DNA from 4 places in the Tardiphaga sp. GW822-FHT04G09 genome. Region 1 is predicted to be linked to each of the others. Evidence: predicted binding sites of a transcription regulator. Region 1 holds the regulator's gene; each other region holds the start of a gene.
The links. The regulator PhoB, encoded in region 1, activates phosphate uptake and scavenging genes when phosphate is short. The targets are predictions, from matches to a motif close to TGTCATNNANCTGTCAT.
Positions count from the first base shown of each region.

Region 2: a site for PhoB is predicted at 855-871, ahead of AC1RLZ_RS02240 (glycerophosphodiester phosphodiesterase family protein). Genes of this name have one in related genera too.
Region 3: a site for PhoB is predicted at 2,594-2,610, ahead of AC1RLZ_RS19325 (alkaline phosphatase). Genes of this name have one in related genera too.
Region 4: a site for PhoB is predicted at 1,892-1,908, ahead of phnC (phosphonate ABC transporter ATP-binding protein). Genes of this name have one in related genera too.

Region 1 is NZ_JBXAMO010000014.1:113,481-118,717, forward strand. It holds gene argF (ornithine carbamoyltransferase) at 23-961, opposite strand; gene AC1RLZ_RS21700 (aspartate aminotransferase family protein) at 961-2,199, opposite strand; gene AC1RLZ_RS21705 (GcrA family cell cycle regulator) at 2,646-3,155, shown strand; gene phoB (phosphate regulon transcriptional regulator PhoB) at 3,423-4,127, opposite strand; gene phoU (phosphate signaling complex protein PhoU) at 4,219-4,932, opposite strand; gene pstB (phosphate ABC transporter ATP-binding protein PstB) at 4,961-5,237, opposite strand, start outside.
Region 2 is NZ_JBXAMO010000001.1:456,459-461,695, reverse strand. It holds gene AC1RLZ_RS02250 (alpha/beta fold hydrolase) at 1-337, shown strand, start outside; gene AC1RLZ_RS02245 (GCG_CRPN prefix-to-repeats domain-containing protein) at 524-781, shown strand; gene AC1RLZ_RS02240 (glycerophosphodiester phosphodiesterase family protein) at 902-2,146, shown strand; gene AC1RLZ_RS02235 (trimeric intracellular cation channel family protein) at 2,154-2,786, opposite strand; gene AC1RLZ_RS02230 (hypothetical protein) at 2,909-3,178, shown strand; gene AC1RLZ_RS02225 (twin-arginine translocation (Tat)) at 3,202-3,531, opposite strand; gene AC1RLZ_RS02220 (alpha/beta fold hydrolase) at 3,630-4,295, opposite strand; gene AC1RLZ_RS02215 (GDSL-type esterase/lipase family protein) at 4,578-5,066, opposite strand; gene AC1RLZ_RS02210 (acyl-CoA carboxylase subunit beta) at 5,131-5,237, opposite strand, start outside.
Region 3 is NZ_JBXAMO010000011.1:100,301-105,537, forward strand. It holds gene AC1RLZ_RS19310 (hypothetical protein) at 1-169, shown strand, start outside; gene AC1RLZ_RS19315 (phosphatase PAP2 family protein) at 215-1,021, shown strand; gene argG (argininosuccinate synthase) at 1,207-2,544, shown strand; gene AC1RLZ_RS19325 (alkaline phosphatase) at 2,718-4,436, shown strand; gene AC1RLZ_RS19330 (OmpA family protein) at 4,549-5,237, opposite strand, start outside.
Region 4 is NZ_JBXAMO010000002.1:532,903-538,139, forward strand. It holds gene AC1RLZ_RS06255 (alpha-D-ribose 1-methylphosphonate 5-triphosphate diphosphatase) at 1-1,161, opposite strand, end outside; gene AC1RLZ_RS06260 (LbetaH domain-containing protein) at 1,158-1,808, opposite strand; gene phnC (phosphonate ABC transporter ATP-binding protein) at 2,032-2,841, shown strand; gene phnD (phosphonate ABC transporter substrate-binding protein) at 2,953-3,891, shown strand; gene phnE (phosphonate ABC transporter, permease protein PhnE) at 4,180-5,064, shown strand; gene phnE (phosphonate ABC transporter, permease protein PhnE) at 5,061-5,237, shown strand, end outside.

The DNA.
Region 1 (5,237 bases):
TGGGCGATAAAGTCGATACGCCTCACGCCACCGCGCGCAGGCACCAGGCCAGAATGCCCTTCTGCGCATGCAGACGGTTTTCGGCCTCGTCGAACACCACCGATTGCGGTCCGTCGATCACCTCGTCGGTGACTTCGTCGCCGCGATGGGCGGGCAGGCAATGCATGAACAGTGCATCGGGTTTGGCCAGCGACATCAGGCGCGCATTGACCTGATAGGGTTTCAGCAGGTTGTGGCGGGTCTCGCCGTCCTTGTCGCCCATCGACACCCAGGTGTCGGTGACGACGCAGTCGACGCCCTTCACCATCGCATCGGGATCATCGCTGAAGGTGATCGGCGCACCGGTCGCCTTGACCCAGTCCTTGAACGGCTTCTTCGGCGACAGTTGCGGCGGCGTCGCGATGTTGAGCTTGAACTGGAAGCGCTCGGCCGCATGGGCCCAGGACATCAGCACGTTGTTGTCGTCGCCGGTCCAGGCCACGGTGCGTCCCTTGATCGGGCCGCGATGCTCCTCATAGGTCATCACATCCGCCATCACCTGGCAGGGATGCGAGAAACGCGTCAGGCCGTTGATGACCGGCACCGTCGCATTTTCCGCGAGTTCCATCAGCGAGTCATGATTGAGAATGCGGATCATGATGATGTCGACAAAGCGCGACAGCACGCGCGCGGTATCGGCAATGGTCTCGCCGCGACCGAGCTGCATTTCTGCGCCGGTGAGCATCACGACCTCGCCGCCGAGCTGGCGCATGCCGACCTCGAACGACACACGGGTGCGCGTCGAGGGCTTCTCGAAGATCATCGCCAGCGTCTTGTTCTTGAGCGGACGATCGGGCTCGGCATTGGAGCCGTCCCGGCCCTTCAGCCTCGCCTTCATGGCGGCGGCTGCATTCATGATGTTGCGCAACTCACTGGCCGGTACGGCCGTGAGATCGAGGAAATGCCGCGGTGACGTACTCATCACGCGGCTCCCTGCGTCTTTGCAGATGTCCTGGCGGATGAGCCGAGCGCCACGCATGCCTGTTCCAGCCGCTGCACGGCCTGCTCGATCTCGGACTCGCTGACGATCAGCGGCGGCAGGAAGCGCACCACGTTGTCGCCGGCGCCGACGGTCAGCAGCTTGGCATCGCGCAATGCGGCCACGAGATCGCCCGCCGGCACCACCGCCTTGAGGCCGATCAGCAGACCTTCGCCGCGCACTTCGCTGAGCACGTCCGGATGGCTGTCGACGACGCCCGCGAGTTTCTGTTTCAGCAGCAGCGACATCTTCTTCACATGGTCGAAGAAGCCGGGCTTCAGCATGATATCGAGCACGGAATTCGCCGCGGCCACCGCCAGGGGATTGCCGCCAAAGGTCGAACCATGGGAGCCGGGCGCCATGCCTTCGGCCGCTTCCGCCGTGACAAGGCACGCGCCGATCGGGAAACCGCCGCCGAGCGCTTTTGCGAGCGACATGACATCCGGCGTCACACCGATACGCTGATAGGCGAAGAGTTCGCCGGTACGGCCCATGCCGGTCTGCACTTCGTCGAAGATCAGCAGGATGCCGTTCTTGTCGCAGAGCTCGCGCAGCGCGCCGAAGAACGCGTTGCTCGGCGCACGCACGCCGCCCTCGCCCTGCAGCGGTTCGATAAGAATGCCGGCGGTGTTCGGACCGATCGCCTTCTTCACCGCTTCGATATCGCCAAGCGGCAACTGGTCGAAGCCGTCGAGCGGCGCACCATAGCCTTCGAGATATTTGGCGGCGCCGGTCGCAGCCAGCGTGCCGAGCGTCCGGCCATGAAACGCGCCTTCAAAGGTGATGATGCGGGTGCGCTCGGGATGGCCCTTGGAGAAATGATAGTGCCGGGTCACCTTGATCGCGCATTCCATCGCTTCCGCGCCCGAATTGGCGAAGAACACGAAGTCGGCAAAGCTCTGTTCGCACAGCCGGGCGGCGAGGCGCTCACCGTCCGGGCTCTTGAACAGGTTCGACATGTGCCAGAGCTTGGTGGCCTGCTCCTGCAGCGCGGCAACCATATGCGGATGGGCATGACCGAGGGCGTTGACAGCAACGCCGCTGGTAAAATCGAGATAGCGCTCGCCATCGGTTCCAATCAGCCAGGCGCCTTCACCGCGCTCGAAAGCGACATCCGCACGCGCGAAAACAGGCAGCAAGTGAGCCTGAGAGAGGGGCGAGGACGTTGCGTTGTTGGTCATAACCGATCCGATCGAAAAGACTGCGTCCGCGTCGATGACAACTGTGCGAAATCGAACAACGGACCCTAGAAACGAAACGTGCCGCCCTTCTCGGGCGGCACGTGGGCATTATTCTAGGTGTGCTGCGAGGACTGTCAACCGCGCACTGCGGCTTTCGAGTCACACGGAGTCGCAGAAAAAGCCGATTTCGCTGCTTTGTTTGCAGAAGCATGTGGACGCGGCATGCCCGACTCTTGCGCGTGAGTCACGGCATATTGTAGCTTTTGCCTCGTCGGATACGACATCTCGTGCGGCGGTAGATCCTTTTGACACATCCAGTGCGGCGTAAAAGCCGGACGCGAAATTCGCGCCCGGTGAGCGCTAAAGGATTCTGACCGCAGGGATTTTTGAAGTCTCAACTCGCAGCGCTGCCCGGTCAGGCTGGCGCTCACGAAGGGAAAATGGCGATGACGGTAATGACATGGACCGACGATCGCGTCGAACAGTTGAAGAAACTCTGGGAAGGCGGCCTCTCCGCCAGCCAGATCGCTGCGGAACTCGGTAACGTGACCCGCAACGCCGTCATCGGCAAGGTTCACCGCCTCGGCCTGTCCGGCCGCGCCAAGAGCCCCTCCTCGGCAGCTCCGCGGCAGCGCAAGGCGCGCCCGGCACAGCAGATGGTGCGCGTCGCCCGCCCGATGGCCCGCGGCAACACGGCATTGGCCCATAATTACGAAGTCGAGGCCGAGCCCGACCCGATCGCCTATGACAATATCGTGCCGATCAGCCAGCGCCTGTCACTGGTCGAACTCAACGAAGCCACGTGCCATTGGCCGATCGGCGATCCGTCGAGCCCCGAATTCTACTTCTGCGGCGGCAAGGCGCTGGCCGGCGCTCCCTATTGCGCACATCACTCGCGCATCGCCTATCAGCCGGCCAGCGACCGCCGTCGCGCGGTGCCGAAGCCGACGCGCTGAACTGGACGTATCAAGCCAAATGCCCGGCAGCGATGCCGGGCATTTTTCGTTTGGCACTTGCTTGCCTCGCCTAGCGAAGCCTCGCTTCGCCGGGCGGGGAGACGTCGGTCTCCGCATGCGAAGCATGAGGGCATCGGGTGAGAGCGACGCTCCACAGACGCGTAGGATGGGTAGAGCGTAGCGAAACCCATCGCTGTCCTGCGCATGGGACGATGGGTTTCGCGAAGACGCTCTACCCATCCTACGATTCCTGCGCGTGGCGGAAACCTACTCCGCCGCCTTGTCGAAGCGGTCATCCAGTGCGTAGCCGGCACCGCGCACGGTGCGGATCGGGTCCGGCTCACCGGCGGGATTGAGCAGCTTGCGCAGGCGGCCGATATGCACGTCGACGGTGCGCTCATCGATATAGATGTCACGGCCCCAGACGCTGTCGAGCAACTGCTCGCGGCTGAATACGCGGCCCGGATGTTCCAGGAAGAACTCCAGCAGGCGATATTCGGTCGGACCGAGATCGATCGGACGGCTGGACCGCACGACGCGGCGCTTGTCGCGGTCGAGTTCGATGTCGCCGAAAGCGAGCACAGTGGCGAGACGCTCCGGCGCGGCACGCCGCAGCAGACCCTTCACACGCGCCAGGAGCTCTGGCACCGAGAATGGCTTGACGATGTAGTCGTCGGCACCGGTGGCAAGACCGCGAACACGCTCGCTCTCTTCGCCACGCGCCGTCAGCATGATGATCGGCAGTGCCTTGGTTTCGGGCCGTGCGCGCAGGCGGCGGCACAGTTCGATGCCGGACAGACCCGGCAGCATCCAGTCGAGCACCACGAGATCCGGCACACGCTCCTTCAAGCGGGTGTCGGCATCGTCGCCGCGAGCTACGGTTTCTACGTCGTAGCCCTCGGCATCGAGGTTGTAGCGCAGGAGCGTCGTGAGTGCTTCCTCGTCTTCAACCACTAAAATGCGCGCGTTCATTGCCATATTGATCAATACCCTCAGTGACGTCCGACAAGCCCTAGATCATGATCCGAGCGGAAGACCGGCTTCCCCTTTTCCGCATCATGCTTCAGGCCGTCGGCGTATTCGCGAAGTTGGTCATGTCGCCCTTCGGACGTTTGTCGACCATCTGCTGACCCTCGATCATGTAGAACACGGTTTCCGCGATATTGGTGGCGTGGTCACCGATCCGCTCGATGTTCTTGGCGCAGAACATCAGGTGGATACAGAACGAGATGTTGCGCGGATCTTCCATCATGTAAGTGAGGAGTTCGCGGAACAGCGAGGTGCAGATGGCGTCGATTTCCTCGTCGCCCTTCCACACCGTCATGGCTGCCGGCAGATCGTGCGCGGCATAGGCGTCGAGCACCGACTTGACCTGGGTGGTCACGAGGTCGGTCATGTGCTCGAGACCGCGGATCAGCTTCAGCGGGTGGAAGTCGCTGTCGAGTGCATTGACGCGCTTGCCGATGTTCTTGGAGAGATCGCCGATCCGCTCCAGATCGGTGGCGACGCGCAGCGCGCCGACGATCTCGCGCAGGTCGACAGCCATGGGCTGGCGCTTGGCGATGGTCAGCACGGCACGTTCTTCGATCGTGCGCTGCAACTGGTCGATCTCGGCATCGGCGGCGACGACGCGGGCGCCGAGTGCGACGTCCCGGCGGATCAGCGCATCGACGGATTCGACGATCTGCCGTTCAGCGAGGCCGCCCATCTCGGCAACGAGACGGGTCAGATCCTGCAGATCGTCGTCGAATGCCTTGGTGGTGTGTTCAAAAGCCATCTCTAAATCCTCCCGCGAACATGTCGCGTCAGCCGAAGCGGCCGGTGATGTAATCCTGGGTACGGCGATCGGTCGGCGACGTGAAGATCTTGTTGGTCTGATCGAACTCGATCAGTTCGCCGAGATACATGAAGGCCGTGGTATCGGAGACGCGGGCGGCTTGCTGCATATTATGGGTCACGATCGCGATCGTGTACTGATCCTTCAACTCGTCGATCAGCTCCTCGATCTTCGCGGTCGAGATGGGATCGAGCGCCGAGCACGGCTCGTCGAACAGGATCACTTCCGGCCGAACCGCGATGGTG
Region 2 (5,237 bases), on a different contig from region 1:
CAACATCAAGGGGTCGGCGGAATATCCGCGCTGGCTGCGCGCCTTCGTCAGCTCGGCGCAGCTCATCTATCGCGAGCCCGTGGTCCACGAAATTCCGCTGATCGCAGTCCCGACCCTGTTCATCATGGGGGCCGACGATCACAACGCGCCGGGCAAGCCGAATGCGCCGGAAGCGTTGCGGCCGAAGATGGGCCAGAACGCCGATCTCGCCAAGGCGCTGGCGGCGAAGATGCCGAACGCGAAGGCGGAAGTGCTTCCGGACGCGGGCCATATCGTGTTTCTCGATGCACCGGCCAAATTCAACGAGCTGATGCTCGCATTTCTCGCGGCGAAGTAGCAGCCGCCGCGCTCTGCTACGCACATGCACCGGAACATTCATGCTGCATTCAGATCGAATCGGCTTAACTCAGACTGCGTAACGCCGATCCCCTGCAACTTTCTTGCCCCGCAAGAGTTCTGCACCGGGTGATGCGATGCCATCATTCTCTGCGCCGCATCGCGGCACCATCGAGGGAGAAAACTCATGAAGAAGATCTTTGCTGCGGCCCTGTTCGCCGTCAGCGTCGGCGGCCTTGGCGCCGCCAATGCAATGCCGCTGGCGCCGCTCAGCGCAGCCGATACGGCAGGCGTGATCAAGGTCGCCCAGGGCTGCGGCCCCGGCTATGCCCGCGGTCCCTATGGCGGTTGCCGCCCGATGTTCCGCGGCCCGCCGCCCCGCGCCCGCTACTGCCCGCCCGGCTTCTTCCGTAATCCCTACGGCCGCTGCATCCGCCGCTGGTGATCGCTGCACAATCCTGACGACGAGAACCCCGCCAATGGCGGGGTTTTTTGCTTCGCGGCGATTGATTACAGCCGTCACAGGAAGATGACAGAATGGCGTTTCGCTGTTTTGGAGATCGTCATGTCGCGCGCGTTGCGTTGTCTCATTCTTGCCGGGCTGCTCGGCCTCTCATCGCTGACGACCGGTCGCGCCGAGATCATTCCCCTAACCGAGCCACAGTTGGGCCCACGGCCGTTCTATCTTGTCGACAAGATGAAGGACGGTCCGCTGAAGGCAAGGCTGAGCACCTGCACCGGACCATTTCGCAAGAGCGATTTCTCCATCGCCCATCGCGGCGCGCCGCTGCAATTCCCCGAGCACAGCCGCGAATCCTACCTGGCCGCCGCACGCATGGGTGCCGGCGTGATCGAATGCGACGTGACCTTCACCAAAGACCGTCAGTTAGTCTGCCGGCATTCGCAATGCGACCTGCACACGACAACGAACATCCTGTCGGTGCCGTCGCTCGCAGCAAAGTGCACGCAACCTTTCAGCCCTGCCGATCCCGCCACCGGCAGGAAAGCAACTGCGAAATGCTGTACCAGTGACATCACCCTGGCGGAATTCAAAACGCTGACGGCGAAGATGGATGCCGCCAACACGTCTGCCACCACCGTCGCGGACTACCAGAACGGTACGCCGCGCTGGCGCACCGACCTCTATGCGAGCTCGGGCACGCTGATGACCCATGCGGAGAGCATCGCGCTGATCAGAAGCCTCGGCGCCAGGTTCACCCCCGAGCTGAAGGCGCCCGAAGTGCCGATGCCCTTCGATGGCGATTACACTCAGGAAAAATACGCCACCCAGATGCTCGACGAGTATCGCGCCGCCGGTATTCCACCGGGCGATGTCTTTGCGCAGAGCTTCGATCTGAACGACATCAAGTTCTGGATCCGCACCGCGCCGGAATTTGCCGCGCAAGCCGTCTATCTCGATGGACGCTATGAAATATCGGGCTTCGATCACATGCAGCCGGAAACGTGGAAGCCGTCAATGCCGGAGCTGAAAGCCGCCGGCGTGAAAATCCTCGCCCCTCCGATCTACATGCTGCTGACGCTCGATGGCAGCGGTCGGATCGTGCCCTCACCTTATGCCAAGGCAGCGCGAGACGCCGGCCTCGACCTGATCACCTGGTCGCTCGAGCGCGACGGGCCGCTGGCCAATGGCGGCGGCTTCTTCCACCGCTCCATCAAACCCGCCATCGACCGCGATGGCGATACGCTGACGGTGCTCGATGTACTGGCGAAGGACGTCGGCGTGCGCGGTGTATTTTCCGACTGGCCGGCGACCACGACGTTCTATGCCAGTTGCATGGGGCTGCGCTGATCAGGCGCTATTTGGATTCGCTGTCAAAGATGAATTTCGGCATTTCCAGCTTCAGCCGGATCGCCAGCAGGCGGAACACCAGTCCGGTCACAGCCGCAGCCAGCGTCACCAGATCGGGACTGAAACCATATTTGATGCCGCCGATATACAGCAGGCCTGTAACGATCGAGACGCTGGCATAGAGTTCGCTGCGAAACAGTAGCGGTATGTCATTGCACAGCACGTCGCGAAGCACGCCACCGACGCAGCCGGTGATCATCCCGGCCACCACCACGATCAGCAACGGCTGATCCATGGCGAGGGCGATGTTGCAGCCCATGATGGTGAAGACCACAAGGCCGATAGCGTCGAGCACCAGAAACAGCGCATGAAAGCGATGCACAAAGCGCGCAAGCCCGATGGTCACCAGCGCCGCACCGCCGGTGAGCAGCAGCAGATATGGGCTCTTCACCCACCACAGCGGATAATGCCCGAGCAGCATGTCGCGCACCGAACCACCGCCAAGTGCCGTGATACAGCCGAGCATGGCGACGCCCAGCCAGTCCATATTGCGCCGCCCGGCAGCTAGCGCAGCCGTCATCGCCTCGGCAACGAGCGCGATCATGGCGAGAGGGAACAGCAGGGCTTCGGTATGGGGCATGGGAACTCGTCGGCAGCGGATGACGGCGACCTGTAACACAAATCCATGCATGCGGTGTCCGGCGGCGGACAAATCCCCGCCATTTTCCTGAGCCTCCATCACAACCTCACAGAGGAGGTGTCATGACCCGTCTGTTTCTCGCCCTCCCCATTCTACTCTTGGCTGGCGCTGCCATGGCGGAGGATGCGCGGCTGTCGATGCCCTATTACGGCAGTGCCACCATGAATGCCGATGAGAGCCTGGTGCTGCATTTCACCCGCACGGTGGACGGCAAGCCGGCTAACGGCTCGCAGACCTTTGCCCCCGGCGATCGCAGCTATGACAACGTGCGTCGCCACCTGAGCGGCATTGAACCCGGCCAGACCAAACCGCTGACGCCCTGGAGAGACTGAGCGTCAGTACAAACGGACTTGCCCTACCAGTAGCGGCGGCGCCAGTAACGACGACGCCAGTAGCGGCGTCGGGCGCCCCAGCGGCGACGGCGCCAACCCCAATGCCTGTGGCGCCACCCCCAATGCCGTCGCCGCCAGCCGCGATGCCAGCGCACCTGTTCCGGCTGCAGGCGATCGACGTCGTCCTGCGACGCCACCGCAGGCTGCGGTTCGTTGCCCGGCTTGTGATGATCCAGTGGATTGGTCGGCAGCAGCGGCGCGGCCTGGGCCTGGGCCTGCGTCACAGCCTGTGCGGCGAGCCCCGCGCCTGCGGCGAAGCCGAAAGCCAGTTTCAGAAAATGACGGCGTTCCATCGCAATCTCTCCCTGATATTCGTGAGGAGATCAGGGTCGGCTCAGCGGCATGAATGGAAACTGAATGTGCGCGGCAACTCGCATATTTCGACGTGAGACTACCGAAAGCCGGCGGCCAGTCCGACGACCTGGCCATCGAGCCCGTTGAAGCCATGATATCCCCGTGCCTCGCACGGATCGCCTTCATTGCGGCCGCCGCTCAGCCACGCCACGCGGGCGCGCCCGGCCGACCATTTCACGAAGGGATCGACACCGGCCGGCGCGGTAAACTTGCAGCCGTCGTTGCGATGATGAATGACCAGCGTGCGCGGCAGCGCCGAGGGCGAACCGATGATCGACATCACATTACTGCCACCGCCCGATTCCCCACTGAGAAAGCCCGAGGTGAGTACCAGTGCATCCGGCCGCGCACCGTGCGCAATCCCCTCGGCGGCACGCTGCGTGCCGCGGCTGGTCGCCACCACCGTCACCGGACGCCTGATCGCGGCCATATATTGCACGGCGCTCGACAGATCCGTTCCGGCATCGACCACCAGCACCGCCAGACCGCGCGCCGCATAGGCGCTGCGAGTCCGCACCAGCTGATTGCCCTTCAGCCCGTTGATCTCACCGTGCTCGCCCGGACTGATGGCGCCGCTGCCGCCCGGCATCAGGATCACGCTCGCGCGCGGAGATGCGGGCTTGATCAGGATCGCCCGCGACCCGCCAATACTGACCGTCTCGTCGGCGAACGCCGCACTGCAGGCCACACAGATCAGCGTCATGGTGGCGATGATGCGGCCGATCCAGATACATAGCTTCGTCATGCGTAGCTTCGCCTGTTTTCTGCCATGGGCAACTATTGCTGCCTCCGGCGAGGCCCGATGGCAAGCGATGGATAAGTTTCGCTCCGCATTCTGAAAGATTCAAACGTTTCGCGGAAACGAATTAAGCTGATGGCGGCGTAAGGATGCGTGCAGTCCGCATGAGCGAAGCGACATGCTAGGACGACGTCGGACAACGCCCTCCTGGATTTCGCCGCGCTCATCCGGGCTAAGACTGTTCGACTATTTCCCCCGCATCGCCGCCATTACCCTGGGCACGAGCGATGACGCAACTGCGGCGTGGCCGCTGGCGTTGAAATGCTGGCCATCGGGATCGCGGGTGCTTGCTGGCGCCGTCATGCCGGTCACAATCACCTTGATATGGCGCGCCGCCAGCTGTTGCTGGATGGCAGCTATATTGCCGGCGCGGCTGGCGCCCTCGCCGCGTCGCGCGTCATTTCCGCCAGGCTGGAGAATGACAATTTGCGTACCGTCCGGCACGGCCGAATTGAGCCGCTGCAACATGCCGCCGGTCGTATCGCCAGGAATTCCGGCATTTGCGACATGGGCATCGACTCCGCGCGCCCGAAGCATCGCCTCAAGCTGGGCTGGAAAGGCTTGCGACGGTTCGACACCGCCATTGGTCCTGCCGCGGCCATGACCATAAGTGTTGCTGGCGCCGAGCGCTACGATGTGGACGGACGCGGCCTGAACGGCAACTGAAGGCAGCATGAACGCAACAAGACAAACAGCGGCTCGTGTTATCTGCATGTCAGCTTCCTCCAGCGTGACGCCGCTACAACGGCATGTTGTCGTGCTTCTTCATCGGCACTTCCAGATGCTTGTCCTTCAGCATCGCCAGCGCGCGGGCGATGCGCTTGCGGGTCGAGTGCGGCATGATCA
Region 3 (5,237 bases), on a different contig from region 1:
TCCCGCCACGATGACTTTCGACGGGATCGTTCGCCGCCATCTCGAAGTGATGACCGGCGCGGGTATCCTTGCGGGGCTGATCTACTGGGTGATCGCCGGCCGCAATGCAGGCGCCTGGCGCCAGCCACGACGCGCGCCTCCGCAGCCTGATGTCGCGGCCGGCCCGTAGCGCTTTAACTTTCCTTCCCACCCCGCCTCGGATAAACCGCCCGCCATGAACCGGACTGGACTTATCATTGCGCTGGGGCTGTTTGCCGTCATTGCCGTTGTCTTCGGAGTCTGGCCCGAACTCGACCTCAAGCTCGCGGCGCTGTTTTACGATCCCGAGACGAAGCGTTTCCCCATCACCTCGCTGCCAGGGGCGCAATTCGCCCGCGATGCAGCCATGTGGATCGCATGGGCCTTCGTCTTGCCCTCGATTGTCGCGCTGATCGTGAAGCTGATCTGGCCGAACCGGCCGTTGCTGGTGAAAGGCCGCACCATGGCCTTCCTGATCCTCACCATGCTGATGTCGGCGGGCGTGCTCACCAATTTCACCTTCAAGACGTTCTGGAGCCGGCCGCGACCGGTGATGGCGACCGAGTTCAACGGCCCCTGGCAGTTCAAGGCCTGGTGGGATCCGACCGGCCAGTGCGGGCACAACTGCTCGTTCTTCTCGGGTGAAGGTGCCACCGCGTTCTGGACTTATGCTCCGGCAGCCCTCGCGCCACCTGCGATACGCCCTTACGCCTATGCGGCCGCGACGGTGTTCGGAATCGCCACATCCGGCTGGCGGATGGCCTTTGGCGGGCACTTCTTTACCGACGTGACCATCGCCGGACTCGTCTCCTTCCTGGTCATCTGGTTGATTCACGGGTGGATTTACCGCTGGGGCTCGCCGCGGATGACGGATGAGGACGTCGATGCGTGGCTGACCCGGGTCGCCTGGCCAGGCTATGCATGGCGCCGCCGGATGCTGTCCGGCCGCAATCCGCCGCAACCGTCTTTCGTGCACCGGATCACCGAACAGCACCACGATTGACCATCTCGCTGTCGTTGCCCGGCTTGATCCGGCAACCAGTCAACGCGGAAGCCGCGGTATATACTGAGCCACCCGGTCAGGCCGGGTGGCGACAGCGCAGAGGTCCCCGATGACCGATGCCGCGTTGACGCCCTTTGCCCGGCCGGGCTATCGCTGGCGGCAGAAATTGCGCGATTGGATGTTCGATGACCACGATCTTGAAGAGCCTGCCCCAAGGAAAAAACGTCGGTATCGCCTTCTCCGGCGGCCTGGACACCAGCGCAGCGTTGCTCTGGATGAAGCAAAAGGGCGCGCGCGTCTTCGCCTATACCGCCAATCTCGGCCAGCCTGACGAGGCCGACTACGACGAGATTCCGCGCAAGGCCATGGAGTTCGGCGCCGAAAAAGCGCGCCTCGTCGATTGCCGCGCACAACTGGTCCACGAAGGCATTGCCGCCATTCAAGCTGGCGCCTTCCACGTCTCGACCGGCGGCATCACTTATTTCAATACCACGCCACTCGGGCGCGCCGTGACCGGCACGATGCTGGTCTCGGCCATGAAGGAGGACGGCGTCAACATCTGGGGCGACGGCTCGACCTATAAAGGCAACGATATCGAGCGGTTCTACCGCTACGGACTGCTGACCAATCCGGACCTGAAGATCTACAAGCCATGGCTCGACGATCAATTCATCGACGAACTGGGCGGCCGCGCGGAAATGTCAGCGTTCATGACCGCCCACGGCTTCGCCTACAAGATGTCAGCCGAAAAGGCGTATTCCACCGACAGCAACCTGCTCGGCGCCACCCATGAAGCCAAGGATCTCGAACAGCTCGACAGCGGCATCAAGATCGTCAACCCGATCATGGGAGTGCCGTTCTGGCGCGACGACTGCGCCGTCAAGGCCGAGAAGGTCACGGTGCGGTTCGTCGATGGTCAACCGGTTGCACTGAACGGCCAGACTTTCGCCGACCCTGTCGCGCTGTTCCTCGAGGCCAATGTCATCGGCGGCCGGCATGGCCTCGGCATGAGCGACCAGATCGAGAACCGGATCATCGAGGCAAAGAGCCGCGGCATCTACGAAGCGCCGGGCATGGCGCTGCTGCACATCGCCTATGAGCGCCTGGTCACCGGCATCCATAACGAAGACACCATCGAGCAATACCGCATGAGCGGCATGAAGCTCGGGCGGCTGCTCTATCAGGGACGCTGGTTCGATTCCCAGGCCCTGATGCTGCGCGAGACCGCGCAACGCTGGGTCGCGCGCGCGATCACCGGTGAAGTGACGCTCGAGCTGCGCCGCGGCAATGACTACTCGATCCTGAACACCGAGAGCCCCAACCTGACCTACGCGCCGGAGCGGCTCAGCATGGAGAAGGTCGAGGACGCGCCGTTTACACCCGCCGACCGCATCGGCCAGCTCACCATGCGCAACCTCGACATCACCGATACCCGCGCGAAACTGAACATCTATGCGAAGACGGGCTTGTTGAGCGCCGGTGAGGGGTCGAACATCCCCAAACTTGACAACGACAAGAGCTGATCGCGCGACAAACGACGCTACCTAATCCGCTCTACGATCGGCAGCCGGACGTCATCGAAGCGACATCCGGCTGTCGTAAATACAAGGATATCGCCTGCCACCCATTTTGCGGGAGCACTTCCTTGAATAACGCATCGAAGACCGTTTCACTGGCCGCACTCGCGGCCTTTTTCATGAGCGCGCCGCTTTGCGCGCAGACGATCTATCCGCTCGACCGCGCTGATATCCTCGCGGGCTCGAAATTCGACTTCAAGGTCGAGTTTCCCGAACTCGTTCAGGCCGCCGACATCAAAGTGACGATCAACGGCGCAGACCAGACCGCGGCCTTCGGCAAATCCGCGGACTACATCGCGAAGGAAGACGGCAAGGATCAGTCCGCTTTGCTGCTGCGCGACGTGACGCTCGACAAGCCCGGCGCCTACAGGATCGAGGTCAGCGACGGCGTACGCAGCAGGGCGGTGACGTGGAACGTGTACGACACCGGCGCTCGCAAGGCGAAGAACGTGATCCTGTTCATCGGCGACGGCATGTCGCTGGCGCATCGCGTCGGCGCCAGAATTCTTTCGAAGGGGATTGCCGAAGGCAAGAGCCGCGGCAAGCTCGCCATGGATGACATGCCGCATATGGCGATGGTGGCAACGGCAGGTTCGGACTCCATCATCACCGACTCCGCGAATTCAGCCAGCGCCTATACGACCGGCCATAAAAGCGCGACCAACGCGCTCGGCGTGTATGCCGACCGTACAGCGAATGTGTTCGACGACCCCCGCGTCGAGACCATCACGAGCCTCGTGAAGCGCAAGCTCGATCTTGCGGTCGGCATCGTTACCAATACCGAGATCGAGGATGCGACGCCGGCATCAATGGTCGCGCATACGCGCCGCCGCGCGGCCTATGACGAGATCGTCGCGCAGATGTTCGCAGCGAAGCCGGACGTGATTCTTGGCGGCGGCGCAGCGAACTTCCTGCCGCAGGCGGCGGAGACCTCGAAGCGGCGCGACGAGGTCGACTACATCGCCAAGTTCAAGGATGCCGGCTATCCCTTCGTGAAGACGGCGGGCGAATTGAAGCTCATCGCCGACAGACCGGACACGACAAAATTGCTCGGTCTGTTCACGCCGGGCAACATGGACGGTGTGCTCGACCGCAAGTTCCTCAAGGGCGGCGGCGTCAAGAAATATCCGGAGCAGCCAGACCTCACCGAACAGGTACAGGCAGCGCTCAACGTGCTGTCGCGCAATGACAAGGGTTTCGTGCTGATGGTCGAGTCCGGCATGATCGACAAATATGCCCATCTGCTCGACATGGACCGCGCCGTCTACGACGTGATCATGCTCGACAACGCGGTGAAGCTCGCCAAGGAATGGGCCGCAAAGCGCGGCGACGACACGCTCATTCTCGTCGTGTCCGACCATAGCCATCCGAACAGCCTCGTCGGCACCGTCAATGACGACATGAGCAAGGAGTCGAACCTGCCGCTGCGCGAGCGCCTCGGCGTCTATGACAAGGCCGGCTTCCCGAATTATCCCGCGCCGGATGCAGAAGGTTATCCATCGCGCGTCGATGTCAGCCGACGCCTTGCGATCCTGTCGGCCAGCCTGCCTGATCACTATGAGACACTGCGGCCGAAGCTCGACAACCCGAACGATCCGACCGAGAAGGGCGACGAGCCCGGCACCTTCAAGGCCAACGAGAAATACAAGAACGCACCCGGCAGCATGCTGCGGCTCGGCAACCTGCCGGCCATGATGGGCGCCAGCGTGCATTCCGGCGAAGACGTGATCCTCACCGCCACCGGCCCCGGCAGCGACCGCGTGCACGGCGCGATGGACAATACGGAAGTGTTTCGCGTGATGGTGGATGCGCTGGGACTGGCGACGAAGGAGCGGTGAGCTTCTTCCTCCCCCAGCCCGCGCACCGGGGAGGGAAATGACAACGACAGCGTACTATCAAAACAAAAAAAATGGCCGGGATTACTCCCGGCCATTTTCATTTCAACTTGCCTCAGCGACGCGGCGGCGCCGTGCCCGGAGGCGGTGGGGGCAGCGAAGCCTGACCGCCATTCAACAGCGGCGTGATGTTGCGGATCGTGACGCGGCGGTTCTGACGCTCCGGACCGTCGGTCTGGATCTTCAGATACTGCTCGCCGTAGCCCTGCGACGTCAGGTTTTCCGCCGGCACCTGGAACTGCTGGGTGAGCAATTCAGCTGCCGACTGCGCGCGGCGATCCGACAGCGACAGATTGTCGACGTCCGAGCCGACCGCATCGGTGTGCCCCTCGATGAGGAACACCGCGCGCGGGTTGCGCGAGATCGCCCGGTTCAGACCATCTGCGATCACCTGCAGCTTCGAGGCCTGGTCCGGCGGGATCTCCCATGAGCCGGTCTCGAAGTTGATCGAGTCCAGATCGATCGACGGCATGCGCTGGCGCACCATCGGGCTGTAGCGGATTTCATCGAGCGTGTAGCGACGCTCGATGCGATCCACCGGAGGCGCGATCAGCGTATCGTAGACAAGATCGGGCGAGGCCTGATCGTAATCGACGATATAGCGGTTCTGCGGAATCCGGATCATCGGCGGCGGCAGATCGACATAGAAGCCGAGACCACCCGGACCGCCGGGGCCACGTGGACCGCGGAACGAGTTATCGATGATGATGATCTCGCGTCCCTCGCGATCCCTACGGATACGTC
Region 4 (5,237 bases), on a different contig from region 1:
CATGGCACGCGCCGGCTGCAGGCGCGCGGCATCGGTGAGATGCACGAGCTTGCCTTTTACGATCACGGCGACGATCCGTGGTCGCAGCGCGATGCTGTCATCTACGAGCAGCAAATCCGCGCGGCGCCCGCCCGCGATCTCGCCACGGTCGGTGAGCCCGGCGGCCCTCGCTGGTGCTGACGAGATTAGCGCCCAGGCCGGCGGCAGCGACAGGATGCCGTCCTGAACCAGCCGGAACGCGGCCAGCAGTTGCGCGGGATAATAATAGTCGGAGGCGAGAATCGAGCAGAGGCCCTTGGCGATCATGTCGGATGCCTTGGTCCAGCCGGTATGGCTGCCGCCCCGCACCACATTGGGTGCGCCGAATACGATGAAGTCGCCGGCCGCGGCCGCGGCTTGCGCGGTCTCCTCGTTGATCGGAAATTCAGCGATATCGACGCCGAGCCTGCGGAAGTCATCGCGCATCGCAGGCGTCGCGTCGTCATGAGAGAGCGTCGGCACTCCGGCAGCATTCGCCGCTTTGGCGAGGCGCGCGATCGAGGCCGGCACTTCGTCGGTGCGCGACAGCACGCGTTCGACCAGCTGATCGAAGGCTTCGCTGGTGAGGCCGGTGCGTTCCACCATACGGGCGCGCTTCGCCGGCCTTGAGATGCCGGCGATGTCCATGTGATCGTTGAAGGCGAGCAGATCTATGCGACCGGCCTGCAGCCAACCCAGGATCTCGTCTTCCGCGTCGAGGTTGAACGTCTCCTGCCGGAGATGGAAGCGCGTGTCGGAGGCGAGCTTTGGCCGCAGCGTCTCGATGGCATCCAGCAGCTTGCGGGCGTTCTCTGCGCCGCGCAGGCCGGGCTCCCAGGACCATGTGGTGCCGTGAAACACCGTGGTGATGCCATTGGCGATAGCCTGCCGGTCGCTGTCGATCAGCGCGACATCGACAGGGAAATCGACGCCGGGGCGTGGCATGAGCTGTCGCTCGAAGGCATCGCCATGCAGGTCGACGATCCCCGGCAGCACCAGCAGGTCGGAGGCATCGAGGCCGAGCGCGCCGTGGGTCGCATCCGACCCGATGTCAGCGATCACACCGTCTGCAATCTGCAGCGAGGTCTCGGCGATGTCCTGGCCGAGCAAAGTGCGTCCGCCGTCGATGAAGATATCCGTCATGTCACCGCCATCTGCCTGGGCGCCTTGACGCCTTTATATTTGCTGAGGAAATCCTCGACCGGGAGCTTGCGGAAATCCGGCAGCGCCTGTCGCAGCATCTCATGGTCCCAGTCCCACCAGGCGAGCTCCATCAGCCCGTCTTCCACGGTTTCCGAAAATCGCCGCCGCACCGGCCGGGCCGGATTGCCGGCGACAATCGTATAGGGGGCGACGTCCTTGGTCACAATGGCGCCGGCGGCAATCACCGCGCCGGTACCGATCTGACGGCCCGGCAGCACGATGGCGCCATGGCCGAGCCAGACATCGTGGCCGATCGTGCAATGATGCTCGCGTCGCCAGGCAAAGAAGTCGGCGTCGTCGCTTTCGCCGGGGAAGTAGGCACTGGCGCGATAGGTGAAGTGCGCCTGCGTCGCCCGGTGCATCGGGTGATTGCCGGGATTGATCCGGATCATGGCCGCAATCGAGCAGAATTTTCCGATCGTCGTGTAGGTGATCTGGCCGTCATTCACGACATATGAATAGTCGCCCATCGTCACTTCGTGGAGGATCGTGCGCGCGCCGACTTCGGTATAGGCGCCGAGCTCGGTGTCGACGAGTTTCGCGGTTGGATCGACCGCTGGCGTGAGCGAGAGTTGTTTGCCGGCCATGTGACGCTCGTGCGACGGAAGAGGGATGCGGAGGTGATGAAGAGGGTGCGCGCTGTCGCGCTGGGACCTCTTCGGTCGGTTTCGTGACGGTGTCGTGACATCAGCATGAATTCGGGCGTGTTTTTCCCGCAAGGAGGATAACCCGTATGCGCAGGGCACATGTCACATCACTGTTAAACGCGGGCGTTACCGGTGGCGATGTCTGTTGTCATTGGAGTGCCTCATGCTGGTGGTGGATAAGCTGACGTGCCGTTTCGGCGCCAAGGCTGCCGTCGATAACGCGTCCTTCGAGATCAAGCCTGGCGCCTTCGTCGGGGTGATCGGTCGTTCAGGCGCCGGCAAGTCGACCATGCTGCGCATGATCAATCGTCTGGCGGAGCCGACCGATGGGCGCATCATGTTCGATGGCGTCGATGTCACCGCACTCAAGGGCCGCGATCTGCGCAAGTGGCGCGCGCGCTCTGCCATGATCTTCCAGCAATTCAATCTCGTCGGCCGTCTCGATGTGCTGACCAATGTACTGATGGGCCGCCTGGCCGAGATGCCGCAGTGGCGCTCGCTGACCCAGATGTGGCCCGAGGACGATCGCGCGCTGGCGATGTCGGCGCTGGAACAGTTCGACATGGCCCAATACGCCTCGCAGCGCGCCGACCAGCTCTCCGGTGGCCAGCAGCAGCGCGTCGCGATCGCCCGGGCGCTGGTACAGCAGCCCGATATCATCCTCGCGGACGAGCCGATCGCGTCACTGGATCCGCGCAACACCCGCATCGTCATGGATGCGCTGCTGCGCATCAACAAGCACTTCGGCATTACCGTGATGTGCAACCTGCATTCGCTCGATCTGGCACGCACCTATTGCGATCGCCTGATCGGTATGTCCGCCGGCCGCGTCGTGTTCGACGGTGCGCCGTCTGCGCTTACCGAACATATCGCCCGCGAACTCTACGATCTCGAAGCTGACGAGGTGATGGGATCGGCGCATATGCCGACGCCCGCCCGCGTTCCCGAATACGGTGTTGCTGCCGTCGCGTGATTGCAGTGCGTTGAAATTATCGTGGTAACGTCATCGTAACGATGGCATCGCCGCGATAGACGCGCCTTCTGCCAAGAAAACGTTTCACCTCAGATCAAAACAGGGATTGTCATGATCAACCGTCGCTCCATTCTGCTCAGCGCTGCTGCGCTGGCCTTCGTCGCCACCTCGGCTTCGGCCCAGGACTACAAGGCCAAGTATCCGGAACTGACCTTCGCCGTCGTTCCCGCCGAGAACGCCTCGGGCGTCACCGAGCGATGGGCGCCGTTCGTCGCTTACCTGTCGAAAGAACTCGGCGTGAAGGTCAACCTGCGCATCGCCAATGACTACGCAGCGGTCATCGAAGGCCAGCGCTCCGGCAATATCCAGATCGCCAGCTATGGTTCGGCCTCGTTCGCCCGCGCCCGCCTGACCGGCGTGCAGACCGATGCCTTCGCCAACGACATCAACATCGATGGTTCAACGGGCTATTACTCGGTGTTCTTCGTCAAGGCGTCGAGCCCGTACAAGTCGGTCGACAATCTGAAGGGCAAGAATCTCGGCCTCGTCGATCCGAATTCGACCTCGGGCAACAACGTCCCGCGCTTCGAGCTGGACAAGATGGGCATCTCGGACGCGGACAGCTATTTCAGCAAGGTCGTGTTCACCGGCAGCCACGAGAACGCCATGCTCGCGCTGTCGCAGGGCACCGTCGACGTCGCCGCCAACCAGTGGACCAACGACAACGACTCGACGCTGCAGCAGATGATCACCAAGGGCATGCTGAAGAATGCCGACGGTTCAGTGATGAAGAAGGATGACTTCCGCATCATCCACAAGTCGGCCCCGATCATCAACGGCCCCTATGCCTATAGCTCGGCACTGCCGGAAGACCTGAAAGCGGCCATCGCCAAGGCCTTCACCGACGCGCCGACCAAGGACAAGGCTGCGTTCGACAAGCTGTCGGACGGCCAGAAAAAGGGCTTCCACGCCGCGACCACCAAGGATTGGGACGCCACCATCGACCTGATCAAGTTCGTCGACGCGCTTCGCAAGAAGAAGGCATCGTAGGTATCTGCAATGGACAGGAGCCGGATCAGCAATGGTCCGGCTCCTTTTCTGTGTGGAACGCTGCGGTCTCTTCCCTCGGCCCGCCTAGCGAAGCTCTGCTTCGCCGGGCGGGGAGAGGGTGGCTTCGCGAAGCGAAGACGGGTGAGGGGGAGCCAGCGAGTGAAACACTGGCTCCCCCTCACCCGAAGCCTCGCTAACGCTCGGCTCCGACCTCTCCCCGTAAGCGGGGAGAGGTTATCCTGAGCGCAGCGCTCTGACGGTATGTTACTTTCATAGGCACAACCTTTCATGTCCGCCGCCGTTTCCATCCTTCCGGCTCCGCAGCTTGCTGCGCTGAACGAGGCCTATCGCAAGTCGGTGGCACGCCGGCGGTTGCGTACTCTGTTCGTTGTGGCGGCCTGCTTTGCAGCGCTTTTCGTCGCGGCGCTCGGTGCAGAGGTCAATCTCAGGACCTTCATCGAGAAGATCGGCAATTTCGGCAGCTATTTCGATCGCATTTTCACGCTTGAAGCCGGCACGCGGGTCTGGACCGACGTCAACGAATGGTTCTGGGGCTGGAAGAAGTGGCTGTCGCTGCTCGGCGAGACCGTGCTGATCAGCTATGTCGGCACGCTGATCGGTGCCGTGCTGGCCTTCGGGCTGAATTTTCTCGCCGCCGAGAACACCGCGCCGTCAGCGCCGCTGCGCTTTGCCGTGCGCCGTTTCATGGAGTTCTGCCGCACCGTGCCGGATATCGTGTTCGCGCTGATCTTCGTCATCGCTTTCGGCCTCGGCCCAATGGCCGGCGTGCTGGCGATTGCGATCCACTGCATCGGCGCGCTCGGCAAGCTCTATGGCGAGATCGTCGAGAATATCGACATGAAGCCGGTGGAAGGCATTCGTTCGACCGGCGCGGGCTGGGTCGACAGCATGCGCTTTGCAGTGCTGCCGCAGGTTGCGGCGGGCTTTGCCAGCTACACGCTGCTGCGCTTCGAGATCAATGTGCGCGGCGCCTCCGTGATGGGCTTCGTCGGCGCCGGTGGCATAGGTCAGGAGCTCGTCGTTGCTGTCAGAAAGTTCTACTATTCCGATGTCAGCGCAATCCTGCTGATGATCATCGTCACGGTCTTCATCATCGACATCGGCACCGGCTGGCTGCGCGGCCGTCTGTTCGGCAAGGAAGCCAGATCATGAGCAGGCAGCCTGATATCAACACGCCAGAACTACGCGCGCGCTATCCTGATGTATTCGATCGCCCGATGGCCTCGCGCGCCGGTGTGCCCGCCATCCTGGTCGCGGCGCTGGCATTGTTCATCTTCGGGCTCAATGAACTCGATTTCTCGCCGGCGCGGATGTGGACCGGCCTG